2 regions of the Variovorax stachyos genome follow, and region 2 is predicted to be linked to the other one. Evidence: riboswitches for the same ligand, from Rfam matches in the RefSeq annotation. Region 2 holds a riboswitch; the other holds the start of a gene.
What was found. A riboswitch is a leader RNA that binds a small molecule or an ion and turns the genes downstream of it on or off. The one in region 2 is predicted to bind thiamine pyrophosphate.
Positions count from the first base shown of each region.

Region 1: linked by a shared signal. The riboswitch ahead of ACMGEZ_RS03630 (purine-cytosine permease family protein) and the one ahead of thiC (phosphomethylpyrimidine synthase ThiC) in region 2 are both predicted to bind thiamine pyrophosphate.

Region 1 is NZ_JBLFFN010000002.1:77,230-86,112, forward strand. It holds gene ACMGEZ_RS03590 (sensor histidine kinase) at 1-256, opposite strand, end outside; gene ACMGEZ_RS03595 (hypothetical protein) at 455-862, shown strand; tRNA gene ACMGEZ_RS03600 (tRNA-Asn) at 1,049-1,124, opposite strand; gene ACMGEZ_RS03605 (thiamine phosphate synthase) at 1,201-2,115, opposite strand; gene ACMGEZ_RS03610 (thiazole synthase) at 2,121-2,936, opposite strand; gene thiS (sulfur carrier protein ThiS) at 2,956-3,153, opposite strand; gene ACMGEZ_RS03620 (FAD-dependent oxidoreductase) at 3,150-4,256, opposite strand; gene thiD (bifunctional hydroxymethylpyrimidine kinase/phosphomethylpyrimidine kinase) at 4,307-5,152, shown strand; gene ACMGEZ_RS03630 (purine-cytosine permease family protein) at 5,097-6,419, opposite strand; TPP riboswitch at 6,503-6,614, opposite strand; gene ilvD (dihydroxy-acid dehydratase) at 6,667-8,361, opposite strand; gene ACMGEZ_RS03640 (LysR family transcriptional regulator) at 8,458-8,883, shown strand, end outside.
Region 2 is NZ_JBLFFN010000001.1:45,353-54,235, forward strand. It holds gene iaaH (indoleacetamide hydrolase) at 1-102, shown strand, start outside; gene ACMGEZ_RS00230 (helix-turn-helix transcriptional regulator) at 190-924, opposite strand; gene ACMGEZ_RS00235 (YchJ family protein) at 1,024-1,452, shown strand; gene ACMGEZ_RS00240 (DUF3047 domain-containing protein) at 1,663-2,505, shown strand; gene ACMGEZ_RS00245 (rhodanese-like domain-containing protein) at 2,508-3,485, shown strand; TPP riboswitch at 3,513-3,619, shown strand; gene thiC (phosphomethylpyrimidine synthase ThiC) at 3,698-5,581, shown strand; gene ACMGEZ_RS00255 (HAD family hydrolase) at 5,788-6,480, shown strand; gene ACMGEZ_RS00260 (hypothetical protein) at 6,514-6,711, opposite strand; gene ACMGEZ_RS00265 (AraC family transcriptional regulator) at 6,786-7,805, opposite strand; gene ACMGEZ_RS00270 (isovaleryl-CoA dehydrogenase) at 7,984-8,883, shown strand, end outside.

The DNA.
Region 1 (8,883 bases), on a different contig from region 2:
GCAGCAGACCGTGGGTCTCGGCGGCGGTCTCCCGTGCTATGGCAGCAGCAGGGGCGACGCCATGAGACTTGTCAATGGACGCCGTCCTACTCTGAAGGGTGCGTAGGTCCGCTGAAATGGCCTCCAGCACCCTGGGCAAATGGTTTCGAAGAACGGCCTCCTCTTCATCCTTCAGCCAATCAATAGTCCTCGCGTAGGCAACGGCGTCAGCCAGGATCTCCTCTTTGGAAAACTCTATGAAGTCTGCTAGTTGCATGGCCTAGGTGCAGGTCCGGCGTCAGGTACGCCGCTTGCCTAGTGATAGCCGAGCCATCCGAAGAAGGCAACAAGAAATGACACGCGCCGTTGACATTCTCGTTCTTGACGACGAGCGTGATGCTGCTGATGTGAAAGTGGCCTTGTGGGCGGGGCGTGACCCTGCTTGCACATGCCTCACCTACGCGACCTGTAGCCCATGCTGTTCGACGAGCGCCTGCTGCGCCTGGTGCTTCCCTGGGTCGCGACAGCGGGAATCGATCCGGCTGCCAAAATGAACCCCCTGACCAGAGGACTCCACATGAAGATCTATTCCATTAACAAAGAGGGCACAAACAATGTGCACGACGTGTTATTCAATATGGATGGCCCGATCGATCACGAAGCAATGCTTTCGGTAAATGTGCCTGGTTTCAACGTCAAGGTGGATCAACAGCGTCTTCGTGTGCAGTCCATCGGGGAGCATGTGGTCAACGCCGATACGGTCCGCGCGGTGAATGAAGCGCTTGAAGCTGCGGTGACCAGCAAGGAGCACAAGGATGCGCAGGTCGCAGCGGATCGTGAGCGCATGCTGGCGTTGGTTCAGGCAAATACGGGGCTCAAGTGAAAGTAGGCGCCTAGTGTTGGGTCGTTCATTGGGCTGCCCACCAGGCGTCCGCGAACCGGACGTTCTTGACGGTAAGGAACTGGATATTGGACGTATCCAATAAGGCATCCAATATCGTCGCCCAAAGAAAAAGGCCCCGCTACCAGTTTGATAGCAGGGCCTTCATTGCCTATGCGGCCTTGTAGGTGGCTCCTCGACCTGGGCTCGAACCAGGGACCTACGGATTAACAGTCCGGCGCTCTACCGACTGAGCTATCGAGGAACAAGCCTCAAATTATAGCGTGACTTTTGGGGCCTCCCGGCCGAGCTGCATCGCCTTGCGCGCAAGCGCCAAAAATTCACCCGGCCATGGCCTTCATCAGGCTGGCCGCAGCAGCCTCGGGATCGGGCTCGGCCACCAGCGCCCGCACGACAGCCACCGAACCCACGCCCGTGGCCAGCACCTCGGGCAGGCGCTGCGCATCGACGCCGCCAATGCCCACTTGCGGGTAGCCGCGCATCAGGCGCGCGTAGGCGGCCAGCCGGGCCACGCCCTGCGGCGCCGTGGCCATCTGCTTCAGCGTGGTCGGATACACCGCGCCCATGGCAACGTAGCTCGGGCTCACCGCGTCGGCGCGCACCATCTCGGCATAACCGTGGGTGCTGACGCCCAGGCGAATGCCTGAGGCGCGGATTGCCTGCAGTTCCTGCGGGCCCAACGCATCCAGGTCTTCCTGGCCCAAGTGCAGCCCGTAGGCCTCGGCCTCGATCGCGGCCTGCCAGTGGTCGTTGATGAAGAGCAGGGCGCGGGTGCCGCGCACCGCCTCCACGGCCGCCTGCACTTCGCGCTTGATGGCGTCCGCGTCGCCGGACTTGAAGCGCAATTGCACGGTCGGTACGCCTGCGCGTGCCATGCGGCCGACCCAGGCGGCATCGGGCAGCACCGCGTAGAGGCCGAGCCGCTCGGGGCAGGGCGGAAAGGCATCGTCGCGCGCCGACGGCGGGAAGGGCCGCATGCCGAAATCGGCCGGATGTTCGGGCCAGGCGCCGGCATCGAAAGCGCCGGTGCGCCGGGTCTGCGCCTGCCAGGCGCCGGCCAGGCATTCGGCATCGACCTCGATGAAGCCCAAGGCCGCCGAGGCGATCTTGGCGCCGCGGTACACCGCATCGTCGGAAGAGAAGGAGGCTGGGCGATCGCTCGTCTCGCCGAAGCGAGCCGCATGCACCGCGACGATGGCGCGGGCGATATCGTTCTGGTCGTTCATGGCATTCATCGCAGTCATTGAGAGTTGGCGTGATGCCAGAAGGGCGTGCCCAGCACCGGCGTGCTGGGCTGTGCCGAATCCTGCGCGGCCATGGCGCCGGCCCGGTGTGCACTGCGGCCTGCCTGCACCGCGTCGGCAAAGGCGCCGGCCATCGCGACCGGGTCCTGCGCCAGCGCGACGGCGGTGTTGAGCAGCACGCCGTCGTAGCCCCACTCCATCACCTGGCAGGCATGAGAGGGCAGGCCCAGGCCGGCATCGACCAGCAGCGGCACCGCAAGGCGCTCGCGCAGCACCTGCAACGCATAGGGGTTGACGGGCCCGCGGCCGGTGCCGATGGGCGCGGCCCAGGGCATCACGGCCTGGCAGCCCACATCGACCAGGCGCTGGCACAGCACCAGGTCCTCGGTGCAGTAGGGCAGCACATGGAAGCCGTCGCGCACCAGCCGCGAGGCGGCGTCGACCAGGTTGAGGGTGTCGGGCTGCAGCGTGTAGTCGTCGCCGATCAGCTCGAGCTTGATCCACGGCGTATCGAACAGCTCGCGTGCCATCTGCGCGGTGGCGATGGCCTCCTCCACGCTGTGGCAGCCGGCGGTGTTGGGCAGCACCGGGACGTCCAGGCGCCGCAGCAGCTCCCAGAAGCCGTTGCCATCGCTGCCATTGCCGGGTGTTGCGGTCTGGCGGCGCAGCGAGGCAGTCAGCATCGCCGGCCGGGCGCGCCGCACGGCTGCTTCGAGCACGTCGGGGGAGGGGTAGCGCGCGGTGCCGAGCAGCATGCGGCTCTGGAAAGCCTGGCCATAGAGCACCAGGGGATCGTCGGCGTTCGTGTTCATGATGCGTGAGGTCTCCGGTTCAGCCGCCCGTCACGGGGCGGATCACTTCGATGCGGTCGTCGGGATGCAGGGCGTGCGATGCGTAGTTCGAGCGCGGCACGAACTGGCGATTCACCGCGGCGGCGAAGGGGGGTTTTGCTTCGATCAGGGCGATGGCGTCGGCCAGGGTGGCGCCTTCGGGCAAGGTCTTCGGACTGTCGTTGATCAGGATGTTCATGGTGCGATGGACTCCAGGCCGGGCGCCAGCGCGAAGCGTTCGGCCAAGGCCGAGCCTTCCTCGCGCAACAGCTCCAGCGCAACGTCGAGCATGGCCGGCGCGATCATGAAGCCGTGACGGTAGAGGCCGTTGATCTGCATCACGCGTGCGCGCGGCTGGCGGAAGGCCGGCAGGTTGTCGGGCAGCGTCGGGCGGCACTGGGTCGCGATCTCGAGAATGCGCGCCTCGGCAAAGCCGCTGTGCACCGCATAGGCCGCGCTCAGCAGCTCCAGCGTCGAGCGCACGCTGGCCGGCGACATGTCCTCGGACTCGATCTCGGTGGCGCCGATGACGAACACCCGGTTCGGCTTGGGCGCAATGTAGAGCGGGTAGCGCGGATGCACCAGGCGCGTGGGCCGCGTCAGCGCGACCTCGGGCGCATGCACGCGGATCACCTCGCCGCGCACGCCGCGCAGCGCGCTCCATTGCGGCCGGGCGCCGAGTCCGCGGCAGTCGATGACGCGCTCGCCCTCGCCGGGCCGGAAATCATCCAGGCTGCGCGGCGCGTGCCAGTGCAGCTGCACATTCGGCAGGGCCTCCAGCGTGGCGAGCAGGGCCGCCAGCAGCTCGCGGTTGTCGAGCTGGCCTTCTTCCGGCAGCAGCAGGCCTTGCACGAAGCGGCTGCCCAGCGCGGGCTCCAGCGCGGCGATGCCGGGCGCATCCAGCGTGCGCATCGCCGGCAATTCGGGCACCTGCTCGACGGTGCGCGCCAGCACGCGCGCCAGCCGCGCAGCCTCGGCCGCATCCTGCCGGTGCCACAGCACGAGGGTGCCTTCTCGCTGGAAGAACACCGGCTGCGCCAGCTCGCCCAGCAGTTCCGGCCAGCGCGCCAGCGCGTAGCGGCCCATGCGCACCACCGAAGGCGGCGCCACGGCCGATTCGGCCAGCGGCGCCAGCATGGCGGCGGCGACCCGCGCCGCCGCGCCATCGGCCTGCGGCCCGCCGGCATCGAAGAGCTCGACGCGGCAGCCCGCGCGCGCCAGCGCCACCGCCAACAGCCGGCCCATGAGCCCGGCGCCGAGGATCGCGGCCGAGGCGAATGGAAGAGCCTCGCGCGTCGTCATCGACATGGCCTCCGGCGGGTCCCGCGATGGCGTGGACCATAATTTTCGGCATGACCCAAGCAACTTCCCGTTATGCCCGCGTGCTGTCCATCGCCGGTTCCGATAGCGGCGGCGGCGCCGGCATCCAGGCCGACATCAAGACCTTCTCGGCCCTGGGCTGCTACGGCATGACGGCGATCACCGCGCTGACCGCGCAGAACACGCTGGGCGTCTCCGGCATCCACGGCGTGCCACCGGAATTCCTCAAGGCGCAGATCCAGGCGGTAGTGGAGGACATCGGTGTCGACGCCGTCAAGCTCGGCATGCTGCATGCGCCCGAGGTGGTGGAGGTGGTGGCCTGGGCCATCGACCACTACAAGCTCGACAAGGTGGTGCTCGACCCGGTGATGGTCGCCACCAGCGGCGACCGGCTGATCGCGGCCGAGACGGTGCAGGTGCTGGTGCGCGAGCTGTTCCCGCGCGCGACCGTGGTCACGCCCAACCTGGACGAGGCGGCGCTGCTGATCGGCCATGCCATCCCGGGCGTGGACGCGCTCGACGATGCGGCGAGCGAGCTGCTCGCGCTCGGCGCGCGCGCCGTGCTGCTCAAGGGGGGGCACCTGCCGGGGAACGATGTGGTGGACCTGCTGGCCGAAGCCACTGGCGAGCGGCTGCGCCTTGCATCCGAGCGCATCGCGAGCCGCAACCTGCACGGCACGGGCTGCACCCTGTCGTCGGCCATCGCCGCGCACCTGGCGCTGGGCTACGCGCTGCCGGAGGCGGTCGAACGCGCGCGCGGCTACGTCGTGGCCGCGATGGCGGCCGGTGCGGACGTGAAGATCGGCGCGGGCCATGGACCCCTCAACCACGGTTTTGCGCCAGTGCCGACGGTCCGCCTGCCGCTGCCTGGCGCGTGAACCAGGCCAGCGCGAAGGTGAAGGCCAGCGTGGGCAGGGCCGAGCCGAGCTGGGGCGCCCACTTGGCACAGCCGTGGTAGACCGCGATGCCGGCGATCCAGATCAGCGCGGCGCCCAGGTCGACGCGGCGCGTGCCCGAGGTGGCGGGCGCCTCGCCGGTCCCCAGCCGGCCGAGGATCACGCCGTAGAGCGGCACGAAGACCGAGCTCAGCAGCAGCAGGAACGGCTCCAGCGTGTGCATCGGCAGCACCAGCGCGAAGCCGATGCACACCACGGCCAGCGCCAGGCCCCAGCGCTTCACGCTCCAGCGCGGCTTCAGGCTGTGGGCCGAGACCGAGCCCGAATAGACGTCGCCGTAGGCGTTGTCCAGCTCGTCGATCAGGATCAGGCCCAGCGCCACCAGCCCGCCCTGAGCCAGCAGGAGGGCCGTTACCAGGTTGCTGCCCGGCTCGGCCGTGCTCGCCACCATCACGCCCAGGCCATAGCACCAGATGTTGGCGAGCGCGTAGCCGACCCAGGTGCCGGCGAAGGCGCCGCCCAGCCCGCCCGTGCTGCGCCTGCCGTGGCGCGCGTAGTCGGCCACCAGCGGCAGCCAGGACACGGGCATCGCAATCACCAGGTCGAGTGCGCTGAACAGGCCCATGCTGCCATTGCCCGGGCGCGCCCAGAAGGCCTCCAGCCCCTTCGCCTGCAGCTGTGCCGCGAACTGCCAGCTCAGCCACAGCAGCGACAGCAGCACCAGCGGCAACCCGAAGCGGCTGACGAAGCGCCGCACCAGCTTGACCATGGATCCGGCCAGCAGCGCGAGCAGCACTGCGCCCCACAGCAGCGTGGTCAGCAGGCTGCCGAGGCTGCCCTCGAGCGACCAGCCGAAGGCCTGCTTGCCGATGGCCTGCGTGCCCTCGCGCATGATCACGAGCTCGAAGGTGGTCCAGCCGATCAGCTGCACGATGTTGAGCACCACCGGCAGCCGCGCGAAGGCGCTGCCGTAGGTCGCATGCATGAGCCCGGCGCTGGCCAGGCCGCTTTCGCAGCCCAGGCGTGCGGTCCAGGCCAGCAGGCCGGCCCCGATGCACGAGCCCAGCACGATCGCGAGCACGGCGTCGCGCGTGCCGACCGCCGGCACCAGGTAGGCGCCGATCTGCATCACCAGCAGGCCCACGCCGAGGCTGAACCACAGCGACAGGTGGTCGTGCCAGCGGAACACGCGGCTGCTCGCGGCGAGCGGCGTCAGTGCTTCATTGCTTTCGGCGGAAGTGATTGCCATCCATTTGCTCCATTGCAAAGTGTTTGGCAGGTGGGCGAGGCCACGGCGGCGGGACCACCGCGCGAGAGGAGACAAAGACGCGGCGGCCGCCGGACCAGCTTCCCTGCGCGAGGATTACCTCAGTCAGGTTCAAAGGGACTCTCTCAGCCGGCCTGCGATCCTTTGGGCCGCGGGCCGGCACCCCTAGCGTTGCTTCAGTCGGTCTGGCGAAGCGAGGGCCATTGTAGGCCGGTCGCCGGAGACCGGATCAGAACTTGTCGAGCACCGCGCCAGAGCTCGCGCTCGAGGCGTTGAAGGCGAACTTCGCCTGCACGCCGCGGGTGTAGCGCGGCGCCGGCGGCTTCCAGCCCGCGCGGCGCTTGGCGATCTCGGCCTCGGGCACATTGAGCTCGAGCTTCAGCTCGTGCGCGTCGATGGTGATGGAGTCGCCTTCGTTGACGAAGGCGATGGTCCCGCCGGCCGCCGCCTCGGGCGCCACGTGGCCGACCACCATGCCCCAGGTGCCGCCCGAGAAGCGGCCGTCGGTGATCAAGCCCACGCTCTCGCCCAGGCCGGCGCCGATCAGCGCGCCCGTCGGCGCGAGCATCTCCGGCATGCCGGGGCCGCCCTTGGGGCCGAGGTAGCGCAGCACCATCACGTCGCCGGCCACGATCTTGCCGTCGAGGATGGCCTGCAGCGCAGACTGCTCGTCGTCGAAGACGCGCGCCGGGCCGGTGATGACCGGGTTCTTCAGGCCGGTGATCTTGGCCACCGCGCCCTCGGGCGACAGGTTGCCCTTGAGGATGGCGAGGTGACCCTCGGCGTACATCGGGTTCGAGATGGGGCGGATCACGTCCTGGTCGGCGCGCGGCTGGTCGGGCACGTCCTTCAGCACTTCGGCAATGGTCTGGCCGGTGATGGTGATGCAGTCGCCGTGCAGCAGGCCGGCGCTCAGCAGGATCTTCATGACCTGCGGGATGCCGCCGGCCCGGTGCAGGTCGACGGCCAGGTACTTGCCGCTGGGCTTCAGGTCGCAGAGCACCGGCACCTTCTTGCGCATGCGCTCGAAGTCGTCGATGGACCACTCCACGCCGGCCGCGTGTGCGATGGCCAGGAAGTGCAGCACCGCGTTGGTCGAGCCGCCGGTCGCCATGATCACCGCCACCGCGTTCTCGATTGCCTTCTTCGTGACGATGTCGCGCGGCTTGATGTCCTTCTTGATCGCCTCGATCAGCACCTTGGCCGACTCCTTGGCCGACTCGGCCTTCTCGTCGTGCGGGTTGGCCATGGTGGAGGAGTAGGGCAGCGAGATGCCGAGCGCTTCGAAGGCCGAGCTCATGGTGTTGGCGGTGTACATGCCGCCACAGGAGCCCGTGCCCGGAATGGCGCGCTTCTCGATTTCCTTCAGGTCCTCGTCGCTCAGGTTGCCGGCGGCGTTCTGGCCCACCGCCTCGAACACGCTCACGATGTTCAGGTCCTGGCCCTTGTACCTGCCGGGCAGGATGGTGCCGCCGTAGACGTAGATGGCCGGCACGTTGGCGCGCAGCATGCCCATCAGGCCGCCGGGCATGTTCTTGTCACAGCCGCCGACCACCAGCACACCGTCCATCCACTGGCCGCCGACGCAGGTCTCGATGCAGTCGGAGATCACCTCGCGGCTCACCAGCGAGTACTTCATGCCCTCGGTGCCCATGGCCATGCCGTCGGAGATGGTGGGCGTGCCGAACACTTGCGCATTGCCGCCGGCTTCCTCGATGCCGGCGATGGCGGCATCGGCCAGCTTCTGCAGGCCCGAGTTGCAGGGCGTGATGGTGCTGTGGCCGTTGGCCACGCCGACCATCGGCTTCTTGAAGTCGCCTTCCTCGTAGCCCATCGCGTAGAACATGGAGCGGTTGGGCGCGCGCGACTTGCCTTCGACGATGTTGGCGCTGCGGCGGTTGATCTGGATAGTCTTGGTGTCCATCGTGTCTCTGCTCGTGGGAATCGGGGAATGCAAGTATCGGACGATTGACTGATTGCTTCCAATCCGATTTTCAAGGGCGATTGATATGCTCGGTGTATGAGAGAAGCCTCCATCGAGCTGCGCGCCTGGCGCCAGTTCCTCGCCGTCGCCGAGGAACTGCACTTCGGGCGCGCGGCGCAGCGCTTGCACATGACGCAGCCGCCGGTCACGCAGGCCATCGCCCAGTTGGAAAAGGCGCTCGGTGTCGTGCTCTTCGACCGCACGCGCCGCCGCGTCGCCCTCACGCCGGCCGGCGAGGCGCTGCTGCCGGAGGTGCGCGAGCTGCTGGCGCGCGCGCAGGCGCTTCCCGGTCGCGCCCGCGCGGCCGCCGCCGGCGAGCTGGGGCGCGTGCGGCTGGCCTTCGTCTCGACCATCGGCTTCGAGCGCCTGCCGGCCTGGGTGCGCGAGTTCCGCCTGCAGTGCCCGGAGGTCGCGCTGGAGCTGGTCGAGGCCACCGGCGATGTGCAGCTCGAGGCCTTCGCG
Region 2 (8,883 bases):
GTGGGGCTGGAACTCGATGGGCCGGCGGGCAGCGACCGCCGGCTGCTGGCGGTGGGGCTCGCAGTCGAGGGGGCCCTGGGGCGTTTGCCTCCGCCGAAGTAGTCGGCACGGCGCCGCCGGAGCGCCGAAGAAAAAGTGTTGATCGTTGCAGGACCTGCTGCCGCGCTGCTGGCGTGCGGCCCGGAAGGCTCAGCGCCCCGGCACCCACGCCGCCAGCGCGGAGCGTCGCTCGATGCCAAGCTTGCCGAAGATGCGCCGCAGATAGGTGCGCACGGTCGGCACGCCGACACCCGCACGCCGCGCGATCTCCTTGTCGGTCAGGCCTTCGCACACCGCTCGTGCGACCTGTTGCTCGCGCGCACTCAGGCTGGACCAGGCAGCCTCGCGCGCGGCGGCCGGCGAGGCCTTTCGCTGCGCGCGCTGCAAGGCGCCGATGAAGGCCGGTTCGACCAGATCCAGCAGCGCGGTCTCGTGCGTGCCGAAGTCCCCGCGGCCGCGGCGCCGCCAGATCCGCAGGTCGCCTAGCGCGTGCTCGCCCTCGAATGCATGCAGGTTCATGCCCCAGTGAAGGCCGTCGCGCGACAGGAAGTCGTTGAAGAAGGCGCTGCGCATCAGCGTGCGCTGCGGCATCACTTCGGTCACGCGGGTGGCGCGGCGGCGCGACTGCAGCACGAAGGTGATGGGATCGTGATGCTGGTGCCACTGCGCATAGCGGTCGAGGTTGCTCGGCTCCATGTTGAGCGCAACGCGCTTCCCGAAAGTGCCGCTGTCCGCATCCCACACGAAGGAGGCGAACTGGTCCGCCCGCAGCAAGTCCAGCAGCGCCCAGCCCAGGCGCTCGCGGATCTCGCGCTCGCCCTGGTCCTCCGCAAGCAGCGCGAAGATGCCGCGCAGCGCGTGCTGTTCCGAAGCCTTCAGATACATGGCCGTTCTCCTCGTCCGTGCCGGAGCCTAGAGTGCGGGCAAGCAGCGCGCCATCGGGGCGATTCAGGGTTGCACAATGCCTGCACCCGCCACGCCCCCATGCCCAGACCCGAGCCCGATCCCTGCCCTTGTGGCCGCCGCGACCGCCGCGGCGCCGTCCTGCCCTACGCTCAATGCTGCGGCCGCTACGTCGACGACTTCGCGCAAACGCCGGCGCCCGACGCCGAATCCCTGATGCGCTCGCGCTACACCGCCTTCGTGCGGGAACGGGCCGACTACCTGCTGGCGACCTGGCATCCCTCGCACCGTCCGGATCGCCTCGACTTCGAGCCCGGCGTCAAATGGCTGGGCCTGGAGGTGCGTGCCCATGTCGCGACAGATGCCAGCCATGCCGAGGTCGAGTTCGTGGCGCGCCAGCGCGATCGATCGGGCGCGGCCACCCGGCTGGCGGAGCGCAGCCGCTTCGTGCGCGAGAAAGGCGAGGGCGATCTCCTCCGTTGGTACTACATCGACGGGGTGATGCGCTGAATCGTTCCTGCGCTTGAAATACCAAGGCTGTGTGGCGCAGCCTGCATTGCTCGCTACGGATTTGATAGCAAGGCCGCGCATTGTGCGCGATTCGGCGACAGTCCGATTCCTTTTGGCTACTTTATCTGGCGCGCTCCGGCCCCCACACTCCCCTCAGGCTCAGACAGCACACCACCCAGTACCCAGCACGCACCGCACCCCGAGGACCCCATGGCGACCAAGTACAGCACGATCATCCCGACCGCATCCCGCTGGATCGGCGCGGTGCTGGCTGCTCCGATCGCCGCTGCCGCCCTCTGGCTCGCCGCCCCGGCCGCACATGCGGACCAGGCCGCGGTCACCCCCTTCTCCGCCGCAAGCGGTGCCCAGGCGCCCCAGCCCTGGCGCTTCACCAGCCTGCCCAACAAGGCGCCGACCCGCTTCGAAGTGGTCCAGGAGGGCGCGCAGAAGGTGCTCAAGGTCGAGGCCGACCAGTCCTACGGCAACCTCGTGCATGCCACTCGCGTGCCGCTCAATCCCTCCACCACGCTGGCCTGGCGCTGGCGCGTCGACACCTTCGTGGACGACGCCAACCTGCGCACCCGCGCCGGCGACGACGGCGCCGCCAAGCTCTGCGTCTTCTTCGATTTCCCGGCCGATCGCCTGTCCTTCGGCGAGCGCACGCGGCTGGCGCTGGCGCGCCGCACCACCGGCGAAGAGGTGCCCAGCGAGGCGCTGTGCTACGTGTGGGACAAGAAAGAAGCCAAGGGCACCGCGCTGGTCAACGCCTTTACCCAGCGCATGCGCATGGTGGTGCTGGAGTCAGGTGCCGCGGCCAACCCGGCGGCCTACGTGAGCGAGCGCCGCAACCTGCTGGCCGACTACAAGCGCGCCTTCGGCGACGAGGCCGGCGACACCCTGCCCGACGTGGTCGCGGTCGCGGTCTCGGCCGACGCGGACAACACCCGAGGCCACGGCCTGGCCTATTTCTCGGACATCGACCTGCGCGGCATTCCAGCGACCCGCAGTGCCGGGGTCCAACTCCCGCCGGCGCGCGCCGGCACGGCGGAATAGCGATGAACGATCTCATCGCTCTTCTCTCCGCGCAGGGCGCTGCCGTGGTCTTCCTTGCCACGCTGGCGACCCGCCTGGGCGCGCCGGTTCCGGCCGCGCCTTTTCTCGTCGTGGCCGGCGGGCTCGCCGTCGCCGGGCAGCTGTCCTTCATTGCCGTGATGCTTGCCGCCGTGCTGGGCAACATCCTCGGCGACGGCGCCTGGTTCCTGGCCGGGCGCCGCTGGGGCTACCGCGTGATGCGCTTCCTGTGCCGCGTCTCGCTGTCGGCCGACAACTGCGTGCGGCGCAGCGAGTCCATTCTCGGCCGCTGGGGCGGCCTGTCGCTGATCGCGGCCAAGTTCGTGCCGGGCGTGTCGGTGGTGGCGCCGCCGATGGCCGGGGCCCTGGGCATGTCGAACGCGCGCTTCATGGCCTACGAGACGCTCGCGGCGGTGATCTGGTCGTTGGGCTTCCTGGCACTCGGCGGGCTGTTCCATGCCGCGATCCAGGACGTGCTGGCGGTGATGTCCAATGTCGGCCTCACGGCGACACTGGTGGGCACGCTGCTGCTGGCCATCTTCGTTGCCTGGCGTTATCGCGAGCGCCGTATCGCGCGGCAGGCCGAGGACATTGCGCACATCGAGGTCAGCGCGCTGCGCGAGGCCCTCGCCGCGGGCGCGCGCCTCATGGTGGTCGACCTGCGTTCACCCGACTCGCGCAGGATCGACGACCGGGCCGTGCCCGGCGCCGTCGGCATCACGTACCGCGAGCTGACCGACCGCCTCGCCGAACTCCAGGCGGCGCGCGAGGTGGTGGTGTTCTGCGACTGCCCGAACGACGAGACCGCCATCGCCGCGGCGCGGCTCCTGGCGAGGGCCGGCCTGCCGCGCGTGCGCGTGCTCGCCGGCGGCATCGCGGCCTGGGCCGCCGCAGAGGCGCTGGCCTCGGAGCCGGCCCCGCTCGATGTCGACGCGCGGGACGTCGCCGCACATGCCGCTTGATGATTCTGGCGCACGGGGCCTAGAATCGGCCCCGCTCCGGGGTGTACGCGCGATGCGTACTGAGATGGCCAAGCGGCCGAACCCGCGAACTTGAACTGGTTCATACCAGCGTAAGAAGAGCTGCGACTCCCCCGGCCACGGAACCCTCCCTTTCCGCCGCGCCGATCCGGAGCGATTGCGGAGCACCCATCCAACCTGAAGGAGTGCCCCGCATGAATGCCCCGGACAAGTTCGCCTCGCTGCTCACGCTCACGCGCGAGCCCTTCCCCGCCTCGACCAAGAGCGTCATCGCGAGCCCGCGCCGCCCCGATGTGCGCGTACCCGTGCGCGACGTGCTCCTGACCAACGGCGAGACGGTCTCGCTTTACGACACCTCCGGCCCCTACTCCGACCCGTCCGCCGACATCGACGTGCGCCGCGGCCTGCCCAGCGTGCGCGGCGCCTGGATCGCCGAGCGCAACGACACCGAGCCCTACATCGGGCGCATGCGCCAGATGCTCGACGACGGCGCCACCCACGCCGACCGCGATGCCCAGAAGCTCGCCGAGCTGCGTGGCGCCGCCTCGGGGCTGCAGCGCCAGCCCCGGCGCGCGCTGTCCGGCCGCAACGTGAGCCAGATGCACTACGCGCGCCGCGGCATCGTCACGCCCGAGATGGAGTACGTGGCCCTGCGCGAGAACGGCAAGCGCGAATGGATGGCCGAATACCTGGCCGATGCCGCACGCGAGAAGCGCCTAGCCGGCAACCCGATGGGCGCGCAGATCCCGAAGCTCATCACGCCCGAGTTCGTGCGCGATGAAGTGGCGCGCGGCCGGGCCATCATCCCCGCCAACATCAACCATCCCGAGGTGGAGCCGATGGCGATCGGGCGCAACTTCCTGGTCAAGATCAACGCCAACATCGGCAACTCCGCCGTTACCTCCAGCATCGAGGAGGAGGTGGAGAAACTGGTGTGGGCGATCCGCTGGGGTGCCGACAACGTGATGGACCTTTCCACCGGCCGCAACATCCACACGACCCGCGACTGGATCGTGCGCAACAGCCCGGTGCCCATCGGCACCGTGCCGATCTACCAGGCGCTCGAGAAGGTCGGCGGCGTGGCCGAGGACCTCACCTGGGAGATCTACCGCGACACGCTGATCGAGCAGGCCGAGCAGGGCGTGGACTACTTCACCATCCACGCGGGGCTGCGCCTGCCCTTCATCCACCTCACGGCCGATCGCCGCACCGGCATCGTGTCGCGCGGCGGCTCGATCATGGCCAAGTGGTGCATCTCGCACCACCGCGAGAGCTTTCTCTACACGCATTTCGAGGACATCTGCGAGATCATGAAGGCCTACGACGTGAGCTTCTCGCTCGGCGACGGCCTGCGCCCGGGCTGCGCCGCCGATGCCAACGACGAGGCCCAGTTCGCCGAGCTGCGCACGCTGGGCGAGCTCACGCAGATCGCCTGGAAGCACGACGTGCAGACCATGATCGAAGGCCCCGGCCATGTGCCCATGCACCTGATCCAGGCCAACATGGACGAGCAGCTCAAGCATTGCCACGAGGCGCCCTTCTACACGCTGGGCCCGCTGACCATCGACATCGCACCGGGCTACGACCACATCGCCAGCGCCATCGGCGCCGCCATGATCGGCTGGGCCGGAACCGCGATGCTGTGCTACGTGACGCCCAAGGAGCACCTGGGCCTGCCGGACCGCGAGGACGTGAAGCAGGGAATCATCGCGTACAAGATCGCGGCCCATGCGGCCGATGTCGCCAAGGGGCACCCGGGCGCGCGGGCGCGCGACGATGCGCTGTCCAAGGCACGCTTCGAATTCCGCTGGCAGGATCAGTTCAACCTCGGCCTGGACCCCGACACCGCGCGCGAATTCCACGACGAGACCCTGCCCAAGGATTCGAGCAAGGTGGCGCACTTCTGCTCCATGTGCGGCCCCAAGTTCTGCTCGATGAAGATCACGCAGGAGGTGCGCGAGTACGCGGCCCAGCGCGGGCTCGCCGAGGAAGAGGCGGTGGTCGACGGCATGGCGGGCAAGTCGGCCGAGTTCAAGGCGGCGGGCGGAGAGATGTACATCCCGATCCGGTCGAGCTGAAGTGGGCGGCATGGGGGCGATCAGGCCGGCGCCGGGCCGCCCCAAGGCGGCCTGACCTTGCAGGTCGCGCCGCCGCGAGACGCGACGGCTCTTCGTGCCGTCCAAGCCTGCGCAGGCAGGCTTGGAGCCGCGGCACTCAGCCCCCTCGGGGGGCAGCGAGTACACGAAGTGACAGAGCGTGGGGGCGTATTGCTTACGATCGCCCCATGCCTTCCATCCCCTTCGACGCCGTCCTCTTCGATTGCGACGGCGTGCTCGTCGACTCAGAACCCATCACCAACCGCGTGCTCGCCGAGATGCTAGGCGAGCTCGGCTGGGCGCTCACGGTGGAGGATTCGATGCGCATCTTCACCGGCAAGGCCGTCAAGGACGAGACCGCCTTGATCGAGGCCATGACCGGCTTCACCGTCACCTCCGAGTGGCTGGCCGAGTTCCGGGCGCGGCGCAACGAGGCACTCGACCGCGAACTGGTCGAGATCGCCGGCGCGCCCGCCGCCGTGCGCAGCCTGCACGCGAGCACCGCCGGCCGCATCGCCTGCGCCTCGGGCGCGGACCGGCACAAGGTGCGGCTGCAGCTGGAGAAGATCGGCCTGTTGGATGCCTTCGAGGGCCGCATATTCAGCGGCCACGAGACGCCGCGCTCCAAGCCGGCGCCCGACGTCTACCTGGCGGCGGCCGCGGCCCTGTGCGTGGACCCGGCGCGCTGCGCGGTGGTGGAGGACACGGTGACCGGTGCCACCGCCGGCGTGGCGGCCGGCGCCACCGTCTTCGGCTACAGCCCCTTCGACCTGGGCCACAGCGGCCCCGAGGCACTGCGCGCCGCCGGCGTGGCCCATGTGTTCAGCGATATGGCCGAGCTGCCGGCTTTGCTGGCGGGCTGGCGTCGCGCTTCGGTCTGAGGCGCAGGGCCGGAGCGGAGGGAGTAAGAAGGGTCAGCTGCGACGCTGGGTCGCGGCCTTGGCCATCGCGGCCAGCGCCTGGATCATGGCCCGGGCGCGGGCCGACCAGAAACCGGCGATGAGCTGGTCGGCGTTCTTCTCGACCTTGGGATGGATGCGCGACCGACCGGAGGTAGCGGCGAACTCGATCAGCGCCGCGTATTCGGAAGTGTCGGTGTCGGGAATGTGCATGCCTCGATCCTATGGCGAGAAAGCGGGGCCGGAATCCGCGTGGCGGGCGGCGTCCGGTGCAGCGGCGAACTTTGTCACGGATTGTCGCCGCCCTGCAAGCTTCCTGGTGCGGTAGCTGCGCCCGCGCGCCGGAACGCGCCGGGGGTGACGCCGGCCCAGGCGCGGAAGGCGCGCGAGAAGCTTTTTTCATTGCGAAAACCGACAGACAGCGCGATGTTCTTGATCGGGCGCTCGGTGCGCCGCAACTGCTCGGCCGCCTGCTCGTGGCGCACTGCGTCCTTGAGCTGCTGCAGCGAGACGCCTTCCTCCAGCAACTGGCGGTGCAGGGTGCGGGCCGAGAGGTTCAGGATCGCCGCCAGCGCCTCGGCCGTGGCCGCCTGCCGCCCGTGGGTGCGCAGCAGCTCGCGCACCCGCTGGCCCAGCAGCCGGTCGCGGCGGTACTGCAGCACCGTCAGCGGCAAGGCGCGCCGCAGCATGTTCCGCAGCGCCTGCTCGTCGCGGCGCAGCGGCAGCGCAAGGTAGCGCTCGTCGAAGCTGTAGCTGGCGGCTTCGGCCCCGAACTGCAGCTCGCCGCCGAACATCAGCGGATAGGCATCGCTGTGCGGCGGCGGCTCGAAGGGAAAACGGGCCGCGCGCAGCGACACCCGCGAATCGATGACCCAGGAGGCGTAGCCGTGCAGGAAGCGCAGGTTGGAAACCAGGCAGAACTCGCGCAGCTCGCCCAGGTCGACGTTCTCCCGGATCGACACGGCGGCGACGCCGCCCGCCACCTGGAGCTCGAAACCGATGTCCGAGGTCAGCAGCCGGTGATGGCGGCACCAGCGCTTGATGGCCACGCCGAGGTCGGGCGAGCTCAGGGAGGCGCGGCACAGCATGCCGTAGGTGCCCCAGGGCAGGCGGCGGCTGAACCAGCCCAGGGCCTCGTCGTCCAGCTCCTGCATCGCGTGGCCCGACAGCGCCTCGAACTGCGCCGCGGTTACGCGGCCTTCCTGCAATTGCAGCTCGTGCGGCGCAATCCGTGCCTGTGCCAGCGCTTCGGAGGGATCCTTGCCATAGCGCTCGTAACCCTGCACGATCGCTCGGACGAAGGCCATGGGGGTTGCCGCGCGGCGGGCTGGCTTGAAGGGGGAAGCAGTCACAAGAGACGAGATTTCGATGGCGCGATATGCAACCATTGTGACGCCAAATGCAACGGCAGCCGGCGTAAGCTGCAACTGCCCGCGCGGGGTTTCAACGGCCCGCGAAACGAATCCGCATCCAAGGAGACACCCCATGCATGATCCCGGCCTCAATTTCGATCTCGGCGACACCATCGATTCGCTGCGCGGCGCAGTGGTCGACTTCGCCGCCCACGAGATCGCCCCGCGCGCCGGCGAGATCGACCGCGACAACCTCTTTCCCCACGACCTCTGGAAAAAGCTCGGCGAGCTCGGCCTGCACGGCATGACGGTGAAGGAGGAATACGGCGGCACCGAGCTGGGCTACCTGGCCCACATCGTGGCCATGGAGGAGGTGTCGCGCGCCTCGGCCTCGGTGGGCCTGTCGTACGGCGCGCATTCCAACCTCTGCGTCAACCAGATCCACCGCAACGGCAGCGAGGCACAGAAGAAGAAATACCTCCCCAAGCTGGTCAGCGGCGAGCACGTGGGCGCACTGGCGATGAGCGAGCCCAATGCCGGCTCCGACGTGGTCAGCATGAAGCTGCGCGCCGAGAAGAAGGGCGACCGCTATGTGCTCAACGGCGGCAAGATGTGGATCACCAACGGCGGTGACGCCGACACGCTGGTCATCTACGCCAAGACCGAGCCCGAGATGGGCGCGCGCGGCATGACGGCCTTCATCGTCGAGAAGGGCTTCAAGGGCTTCTCGGCCGGCACCAAGCTCGACAAGCTGGGCATGCGCGGCTCCAACACGTACCCGCTGTTCTTCGACAACTGCGAGGTGCCCGAGGAAAACGTGCTGGGCGGCGAGGGGCAGGGCGCCAAGGTGCTGATGAGCGGCCTCGACTACGAGCGCGCGGTGCTCTCCGGCGGCCCGCTGGGCATCATGGCGGCCTGCATGGATGCGGTGCTCCCCTTCGTCCACGAGCGCAAGCAGTTCGGCCAGAGCATCGGCGAGTTCCAGCTGATGCAGGGCAAGCTGGCCGACATGTATTCCACCTGGCAAGCCACC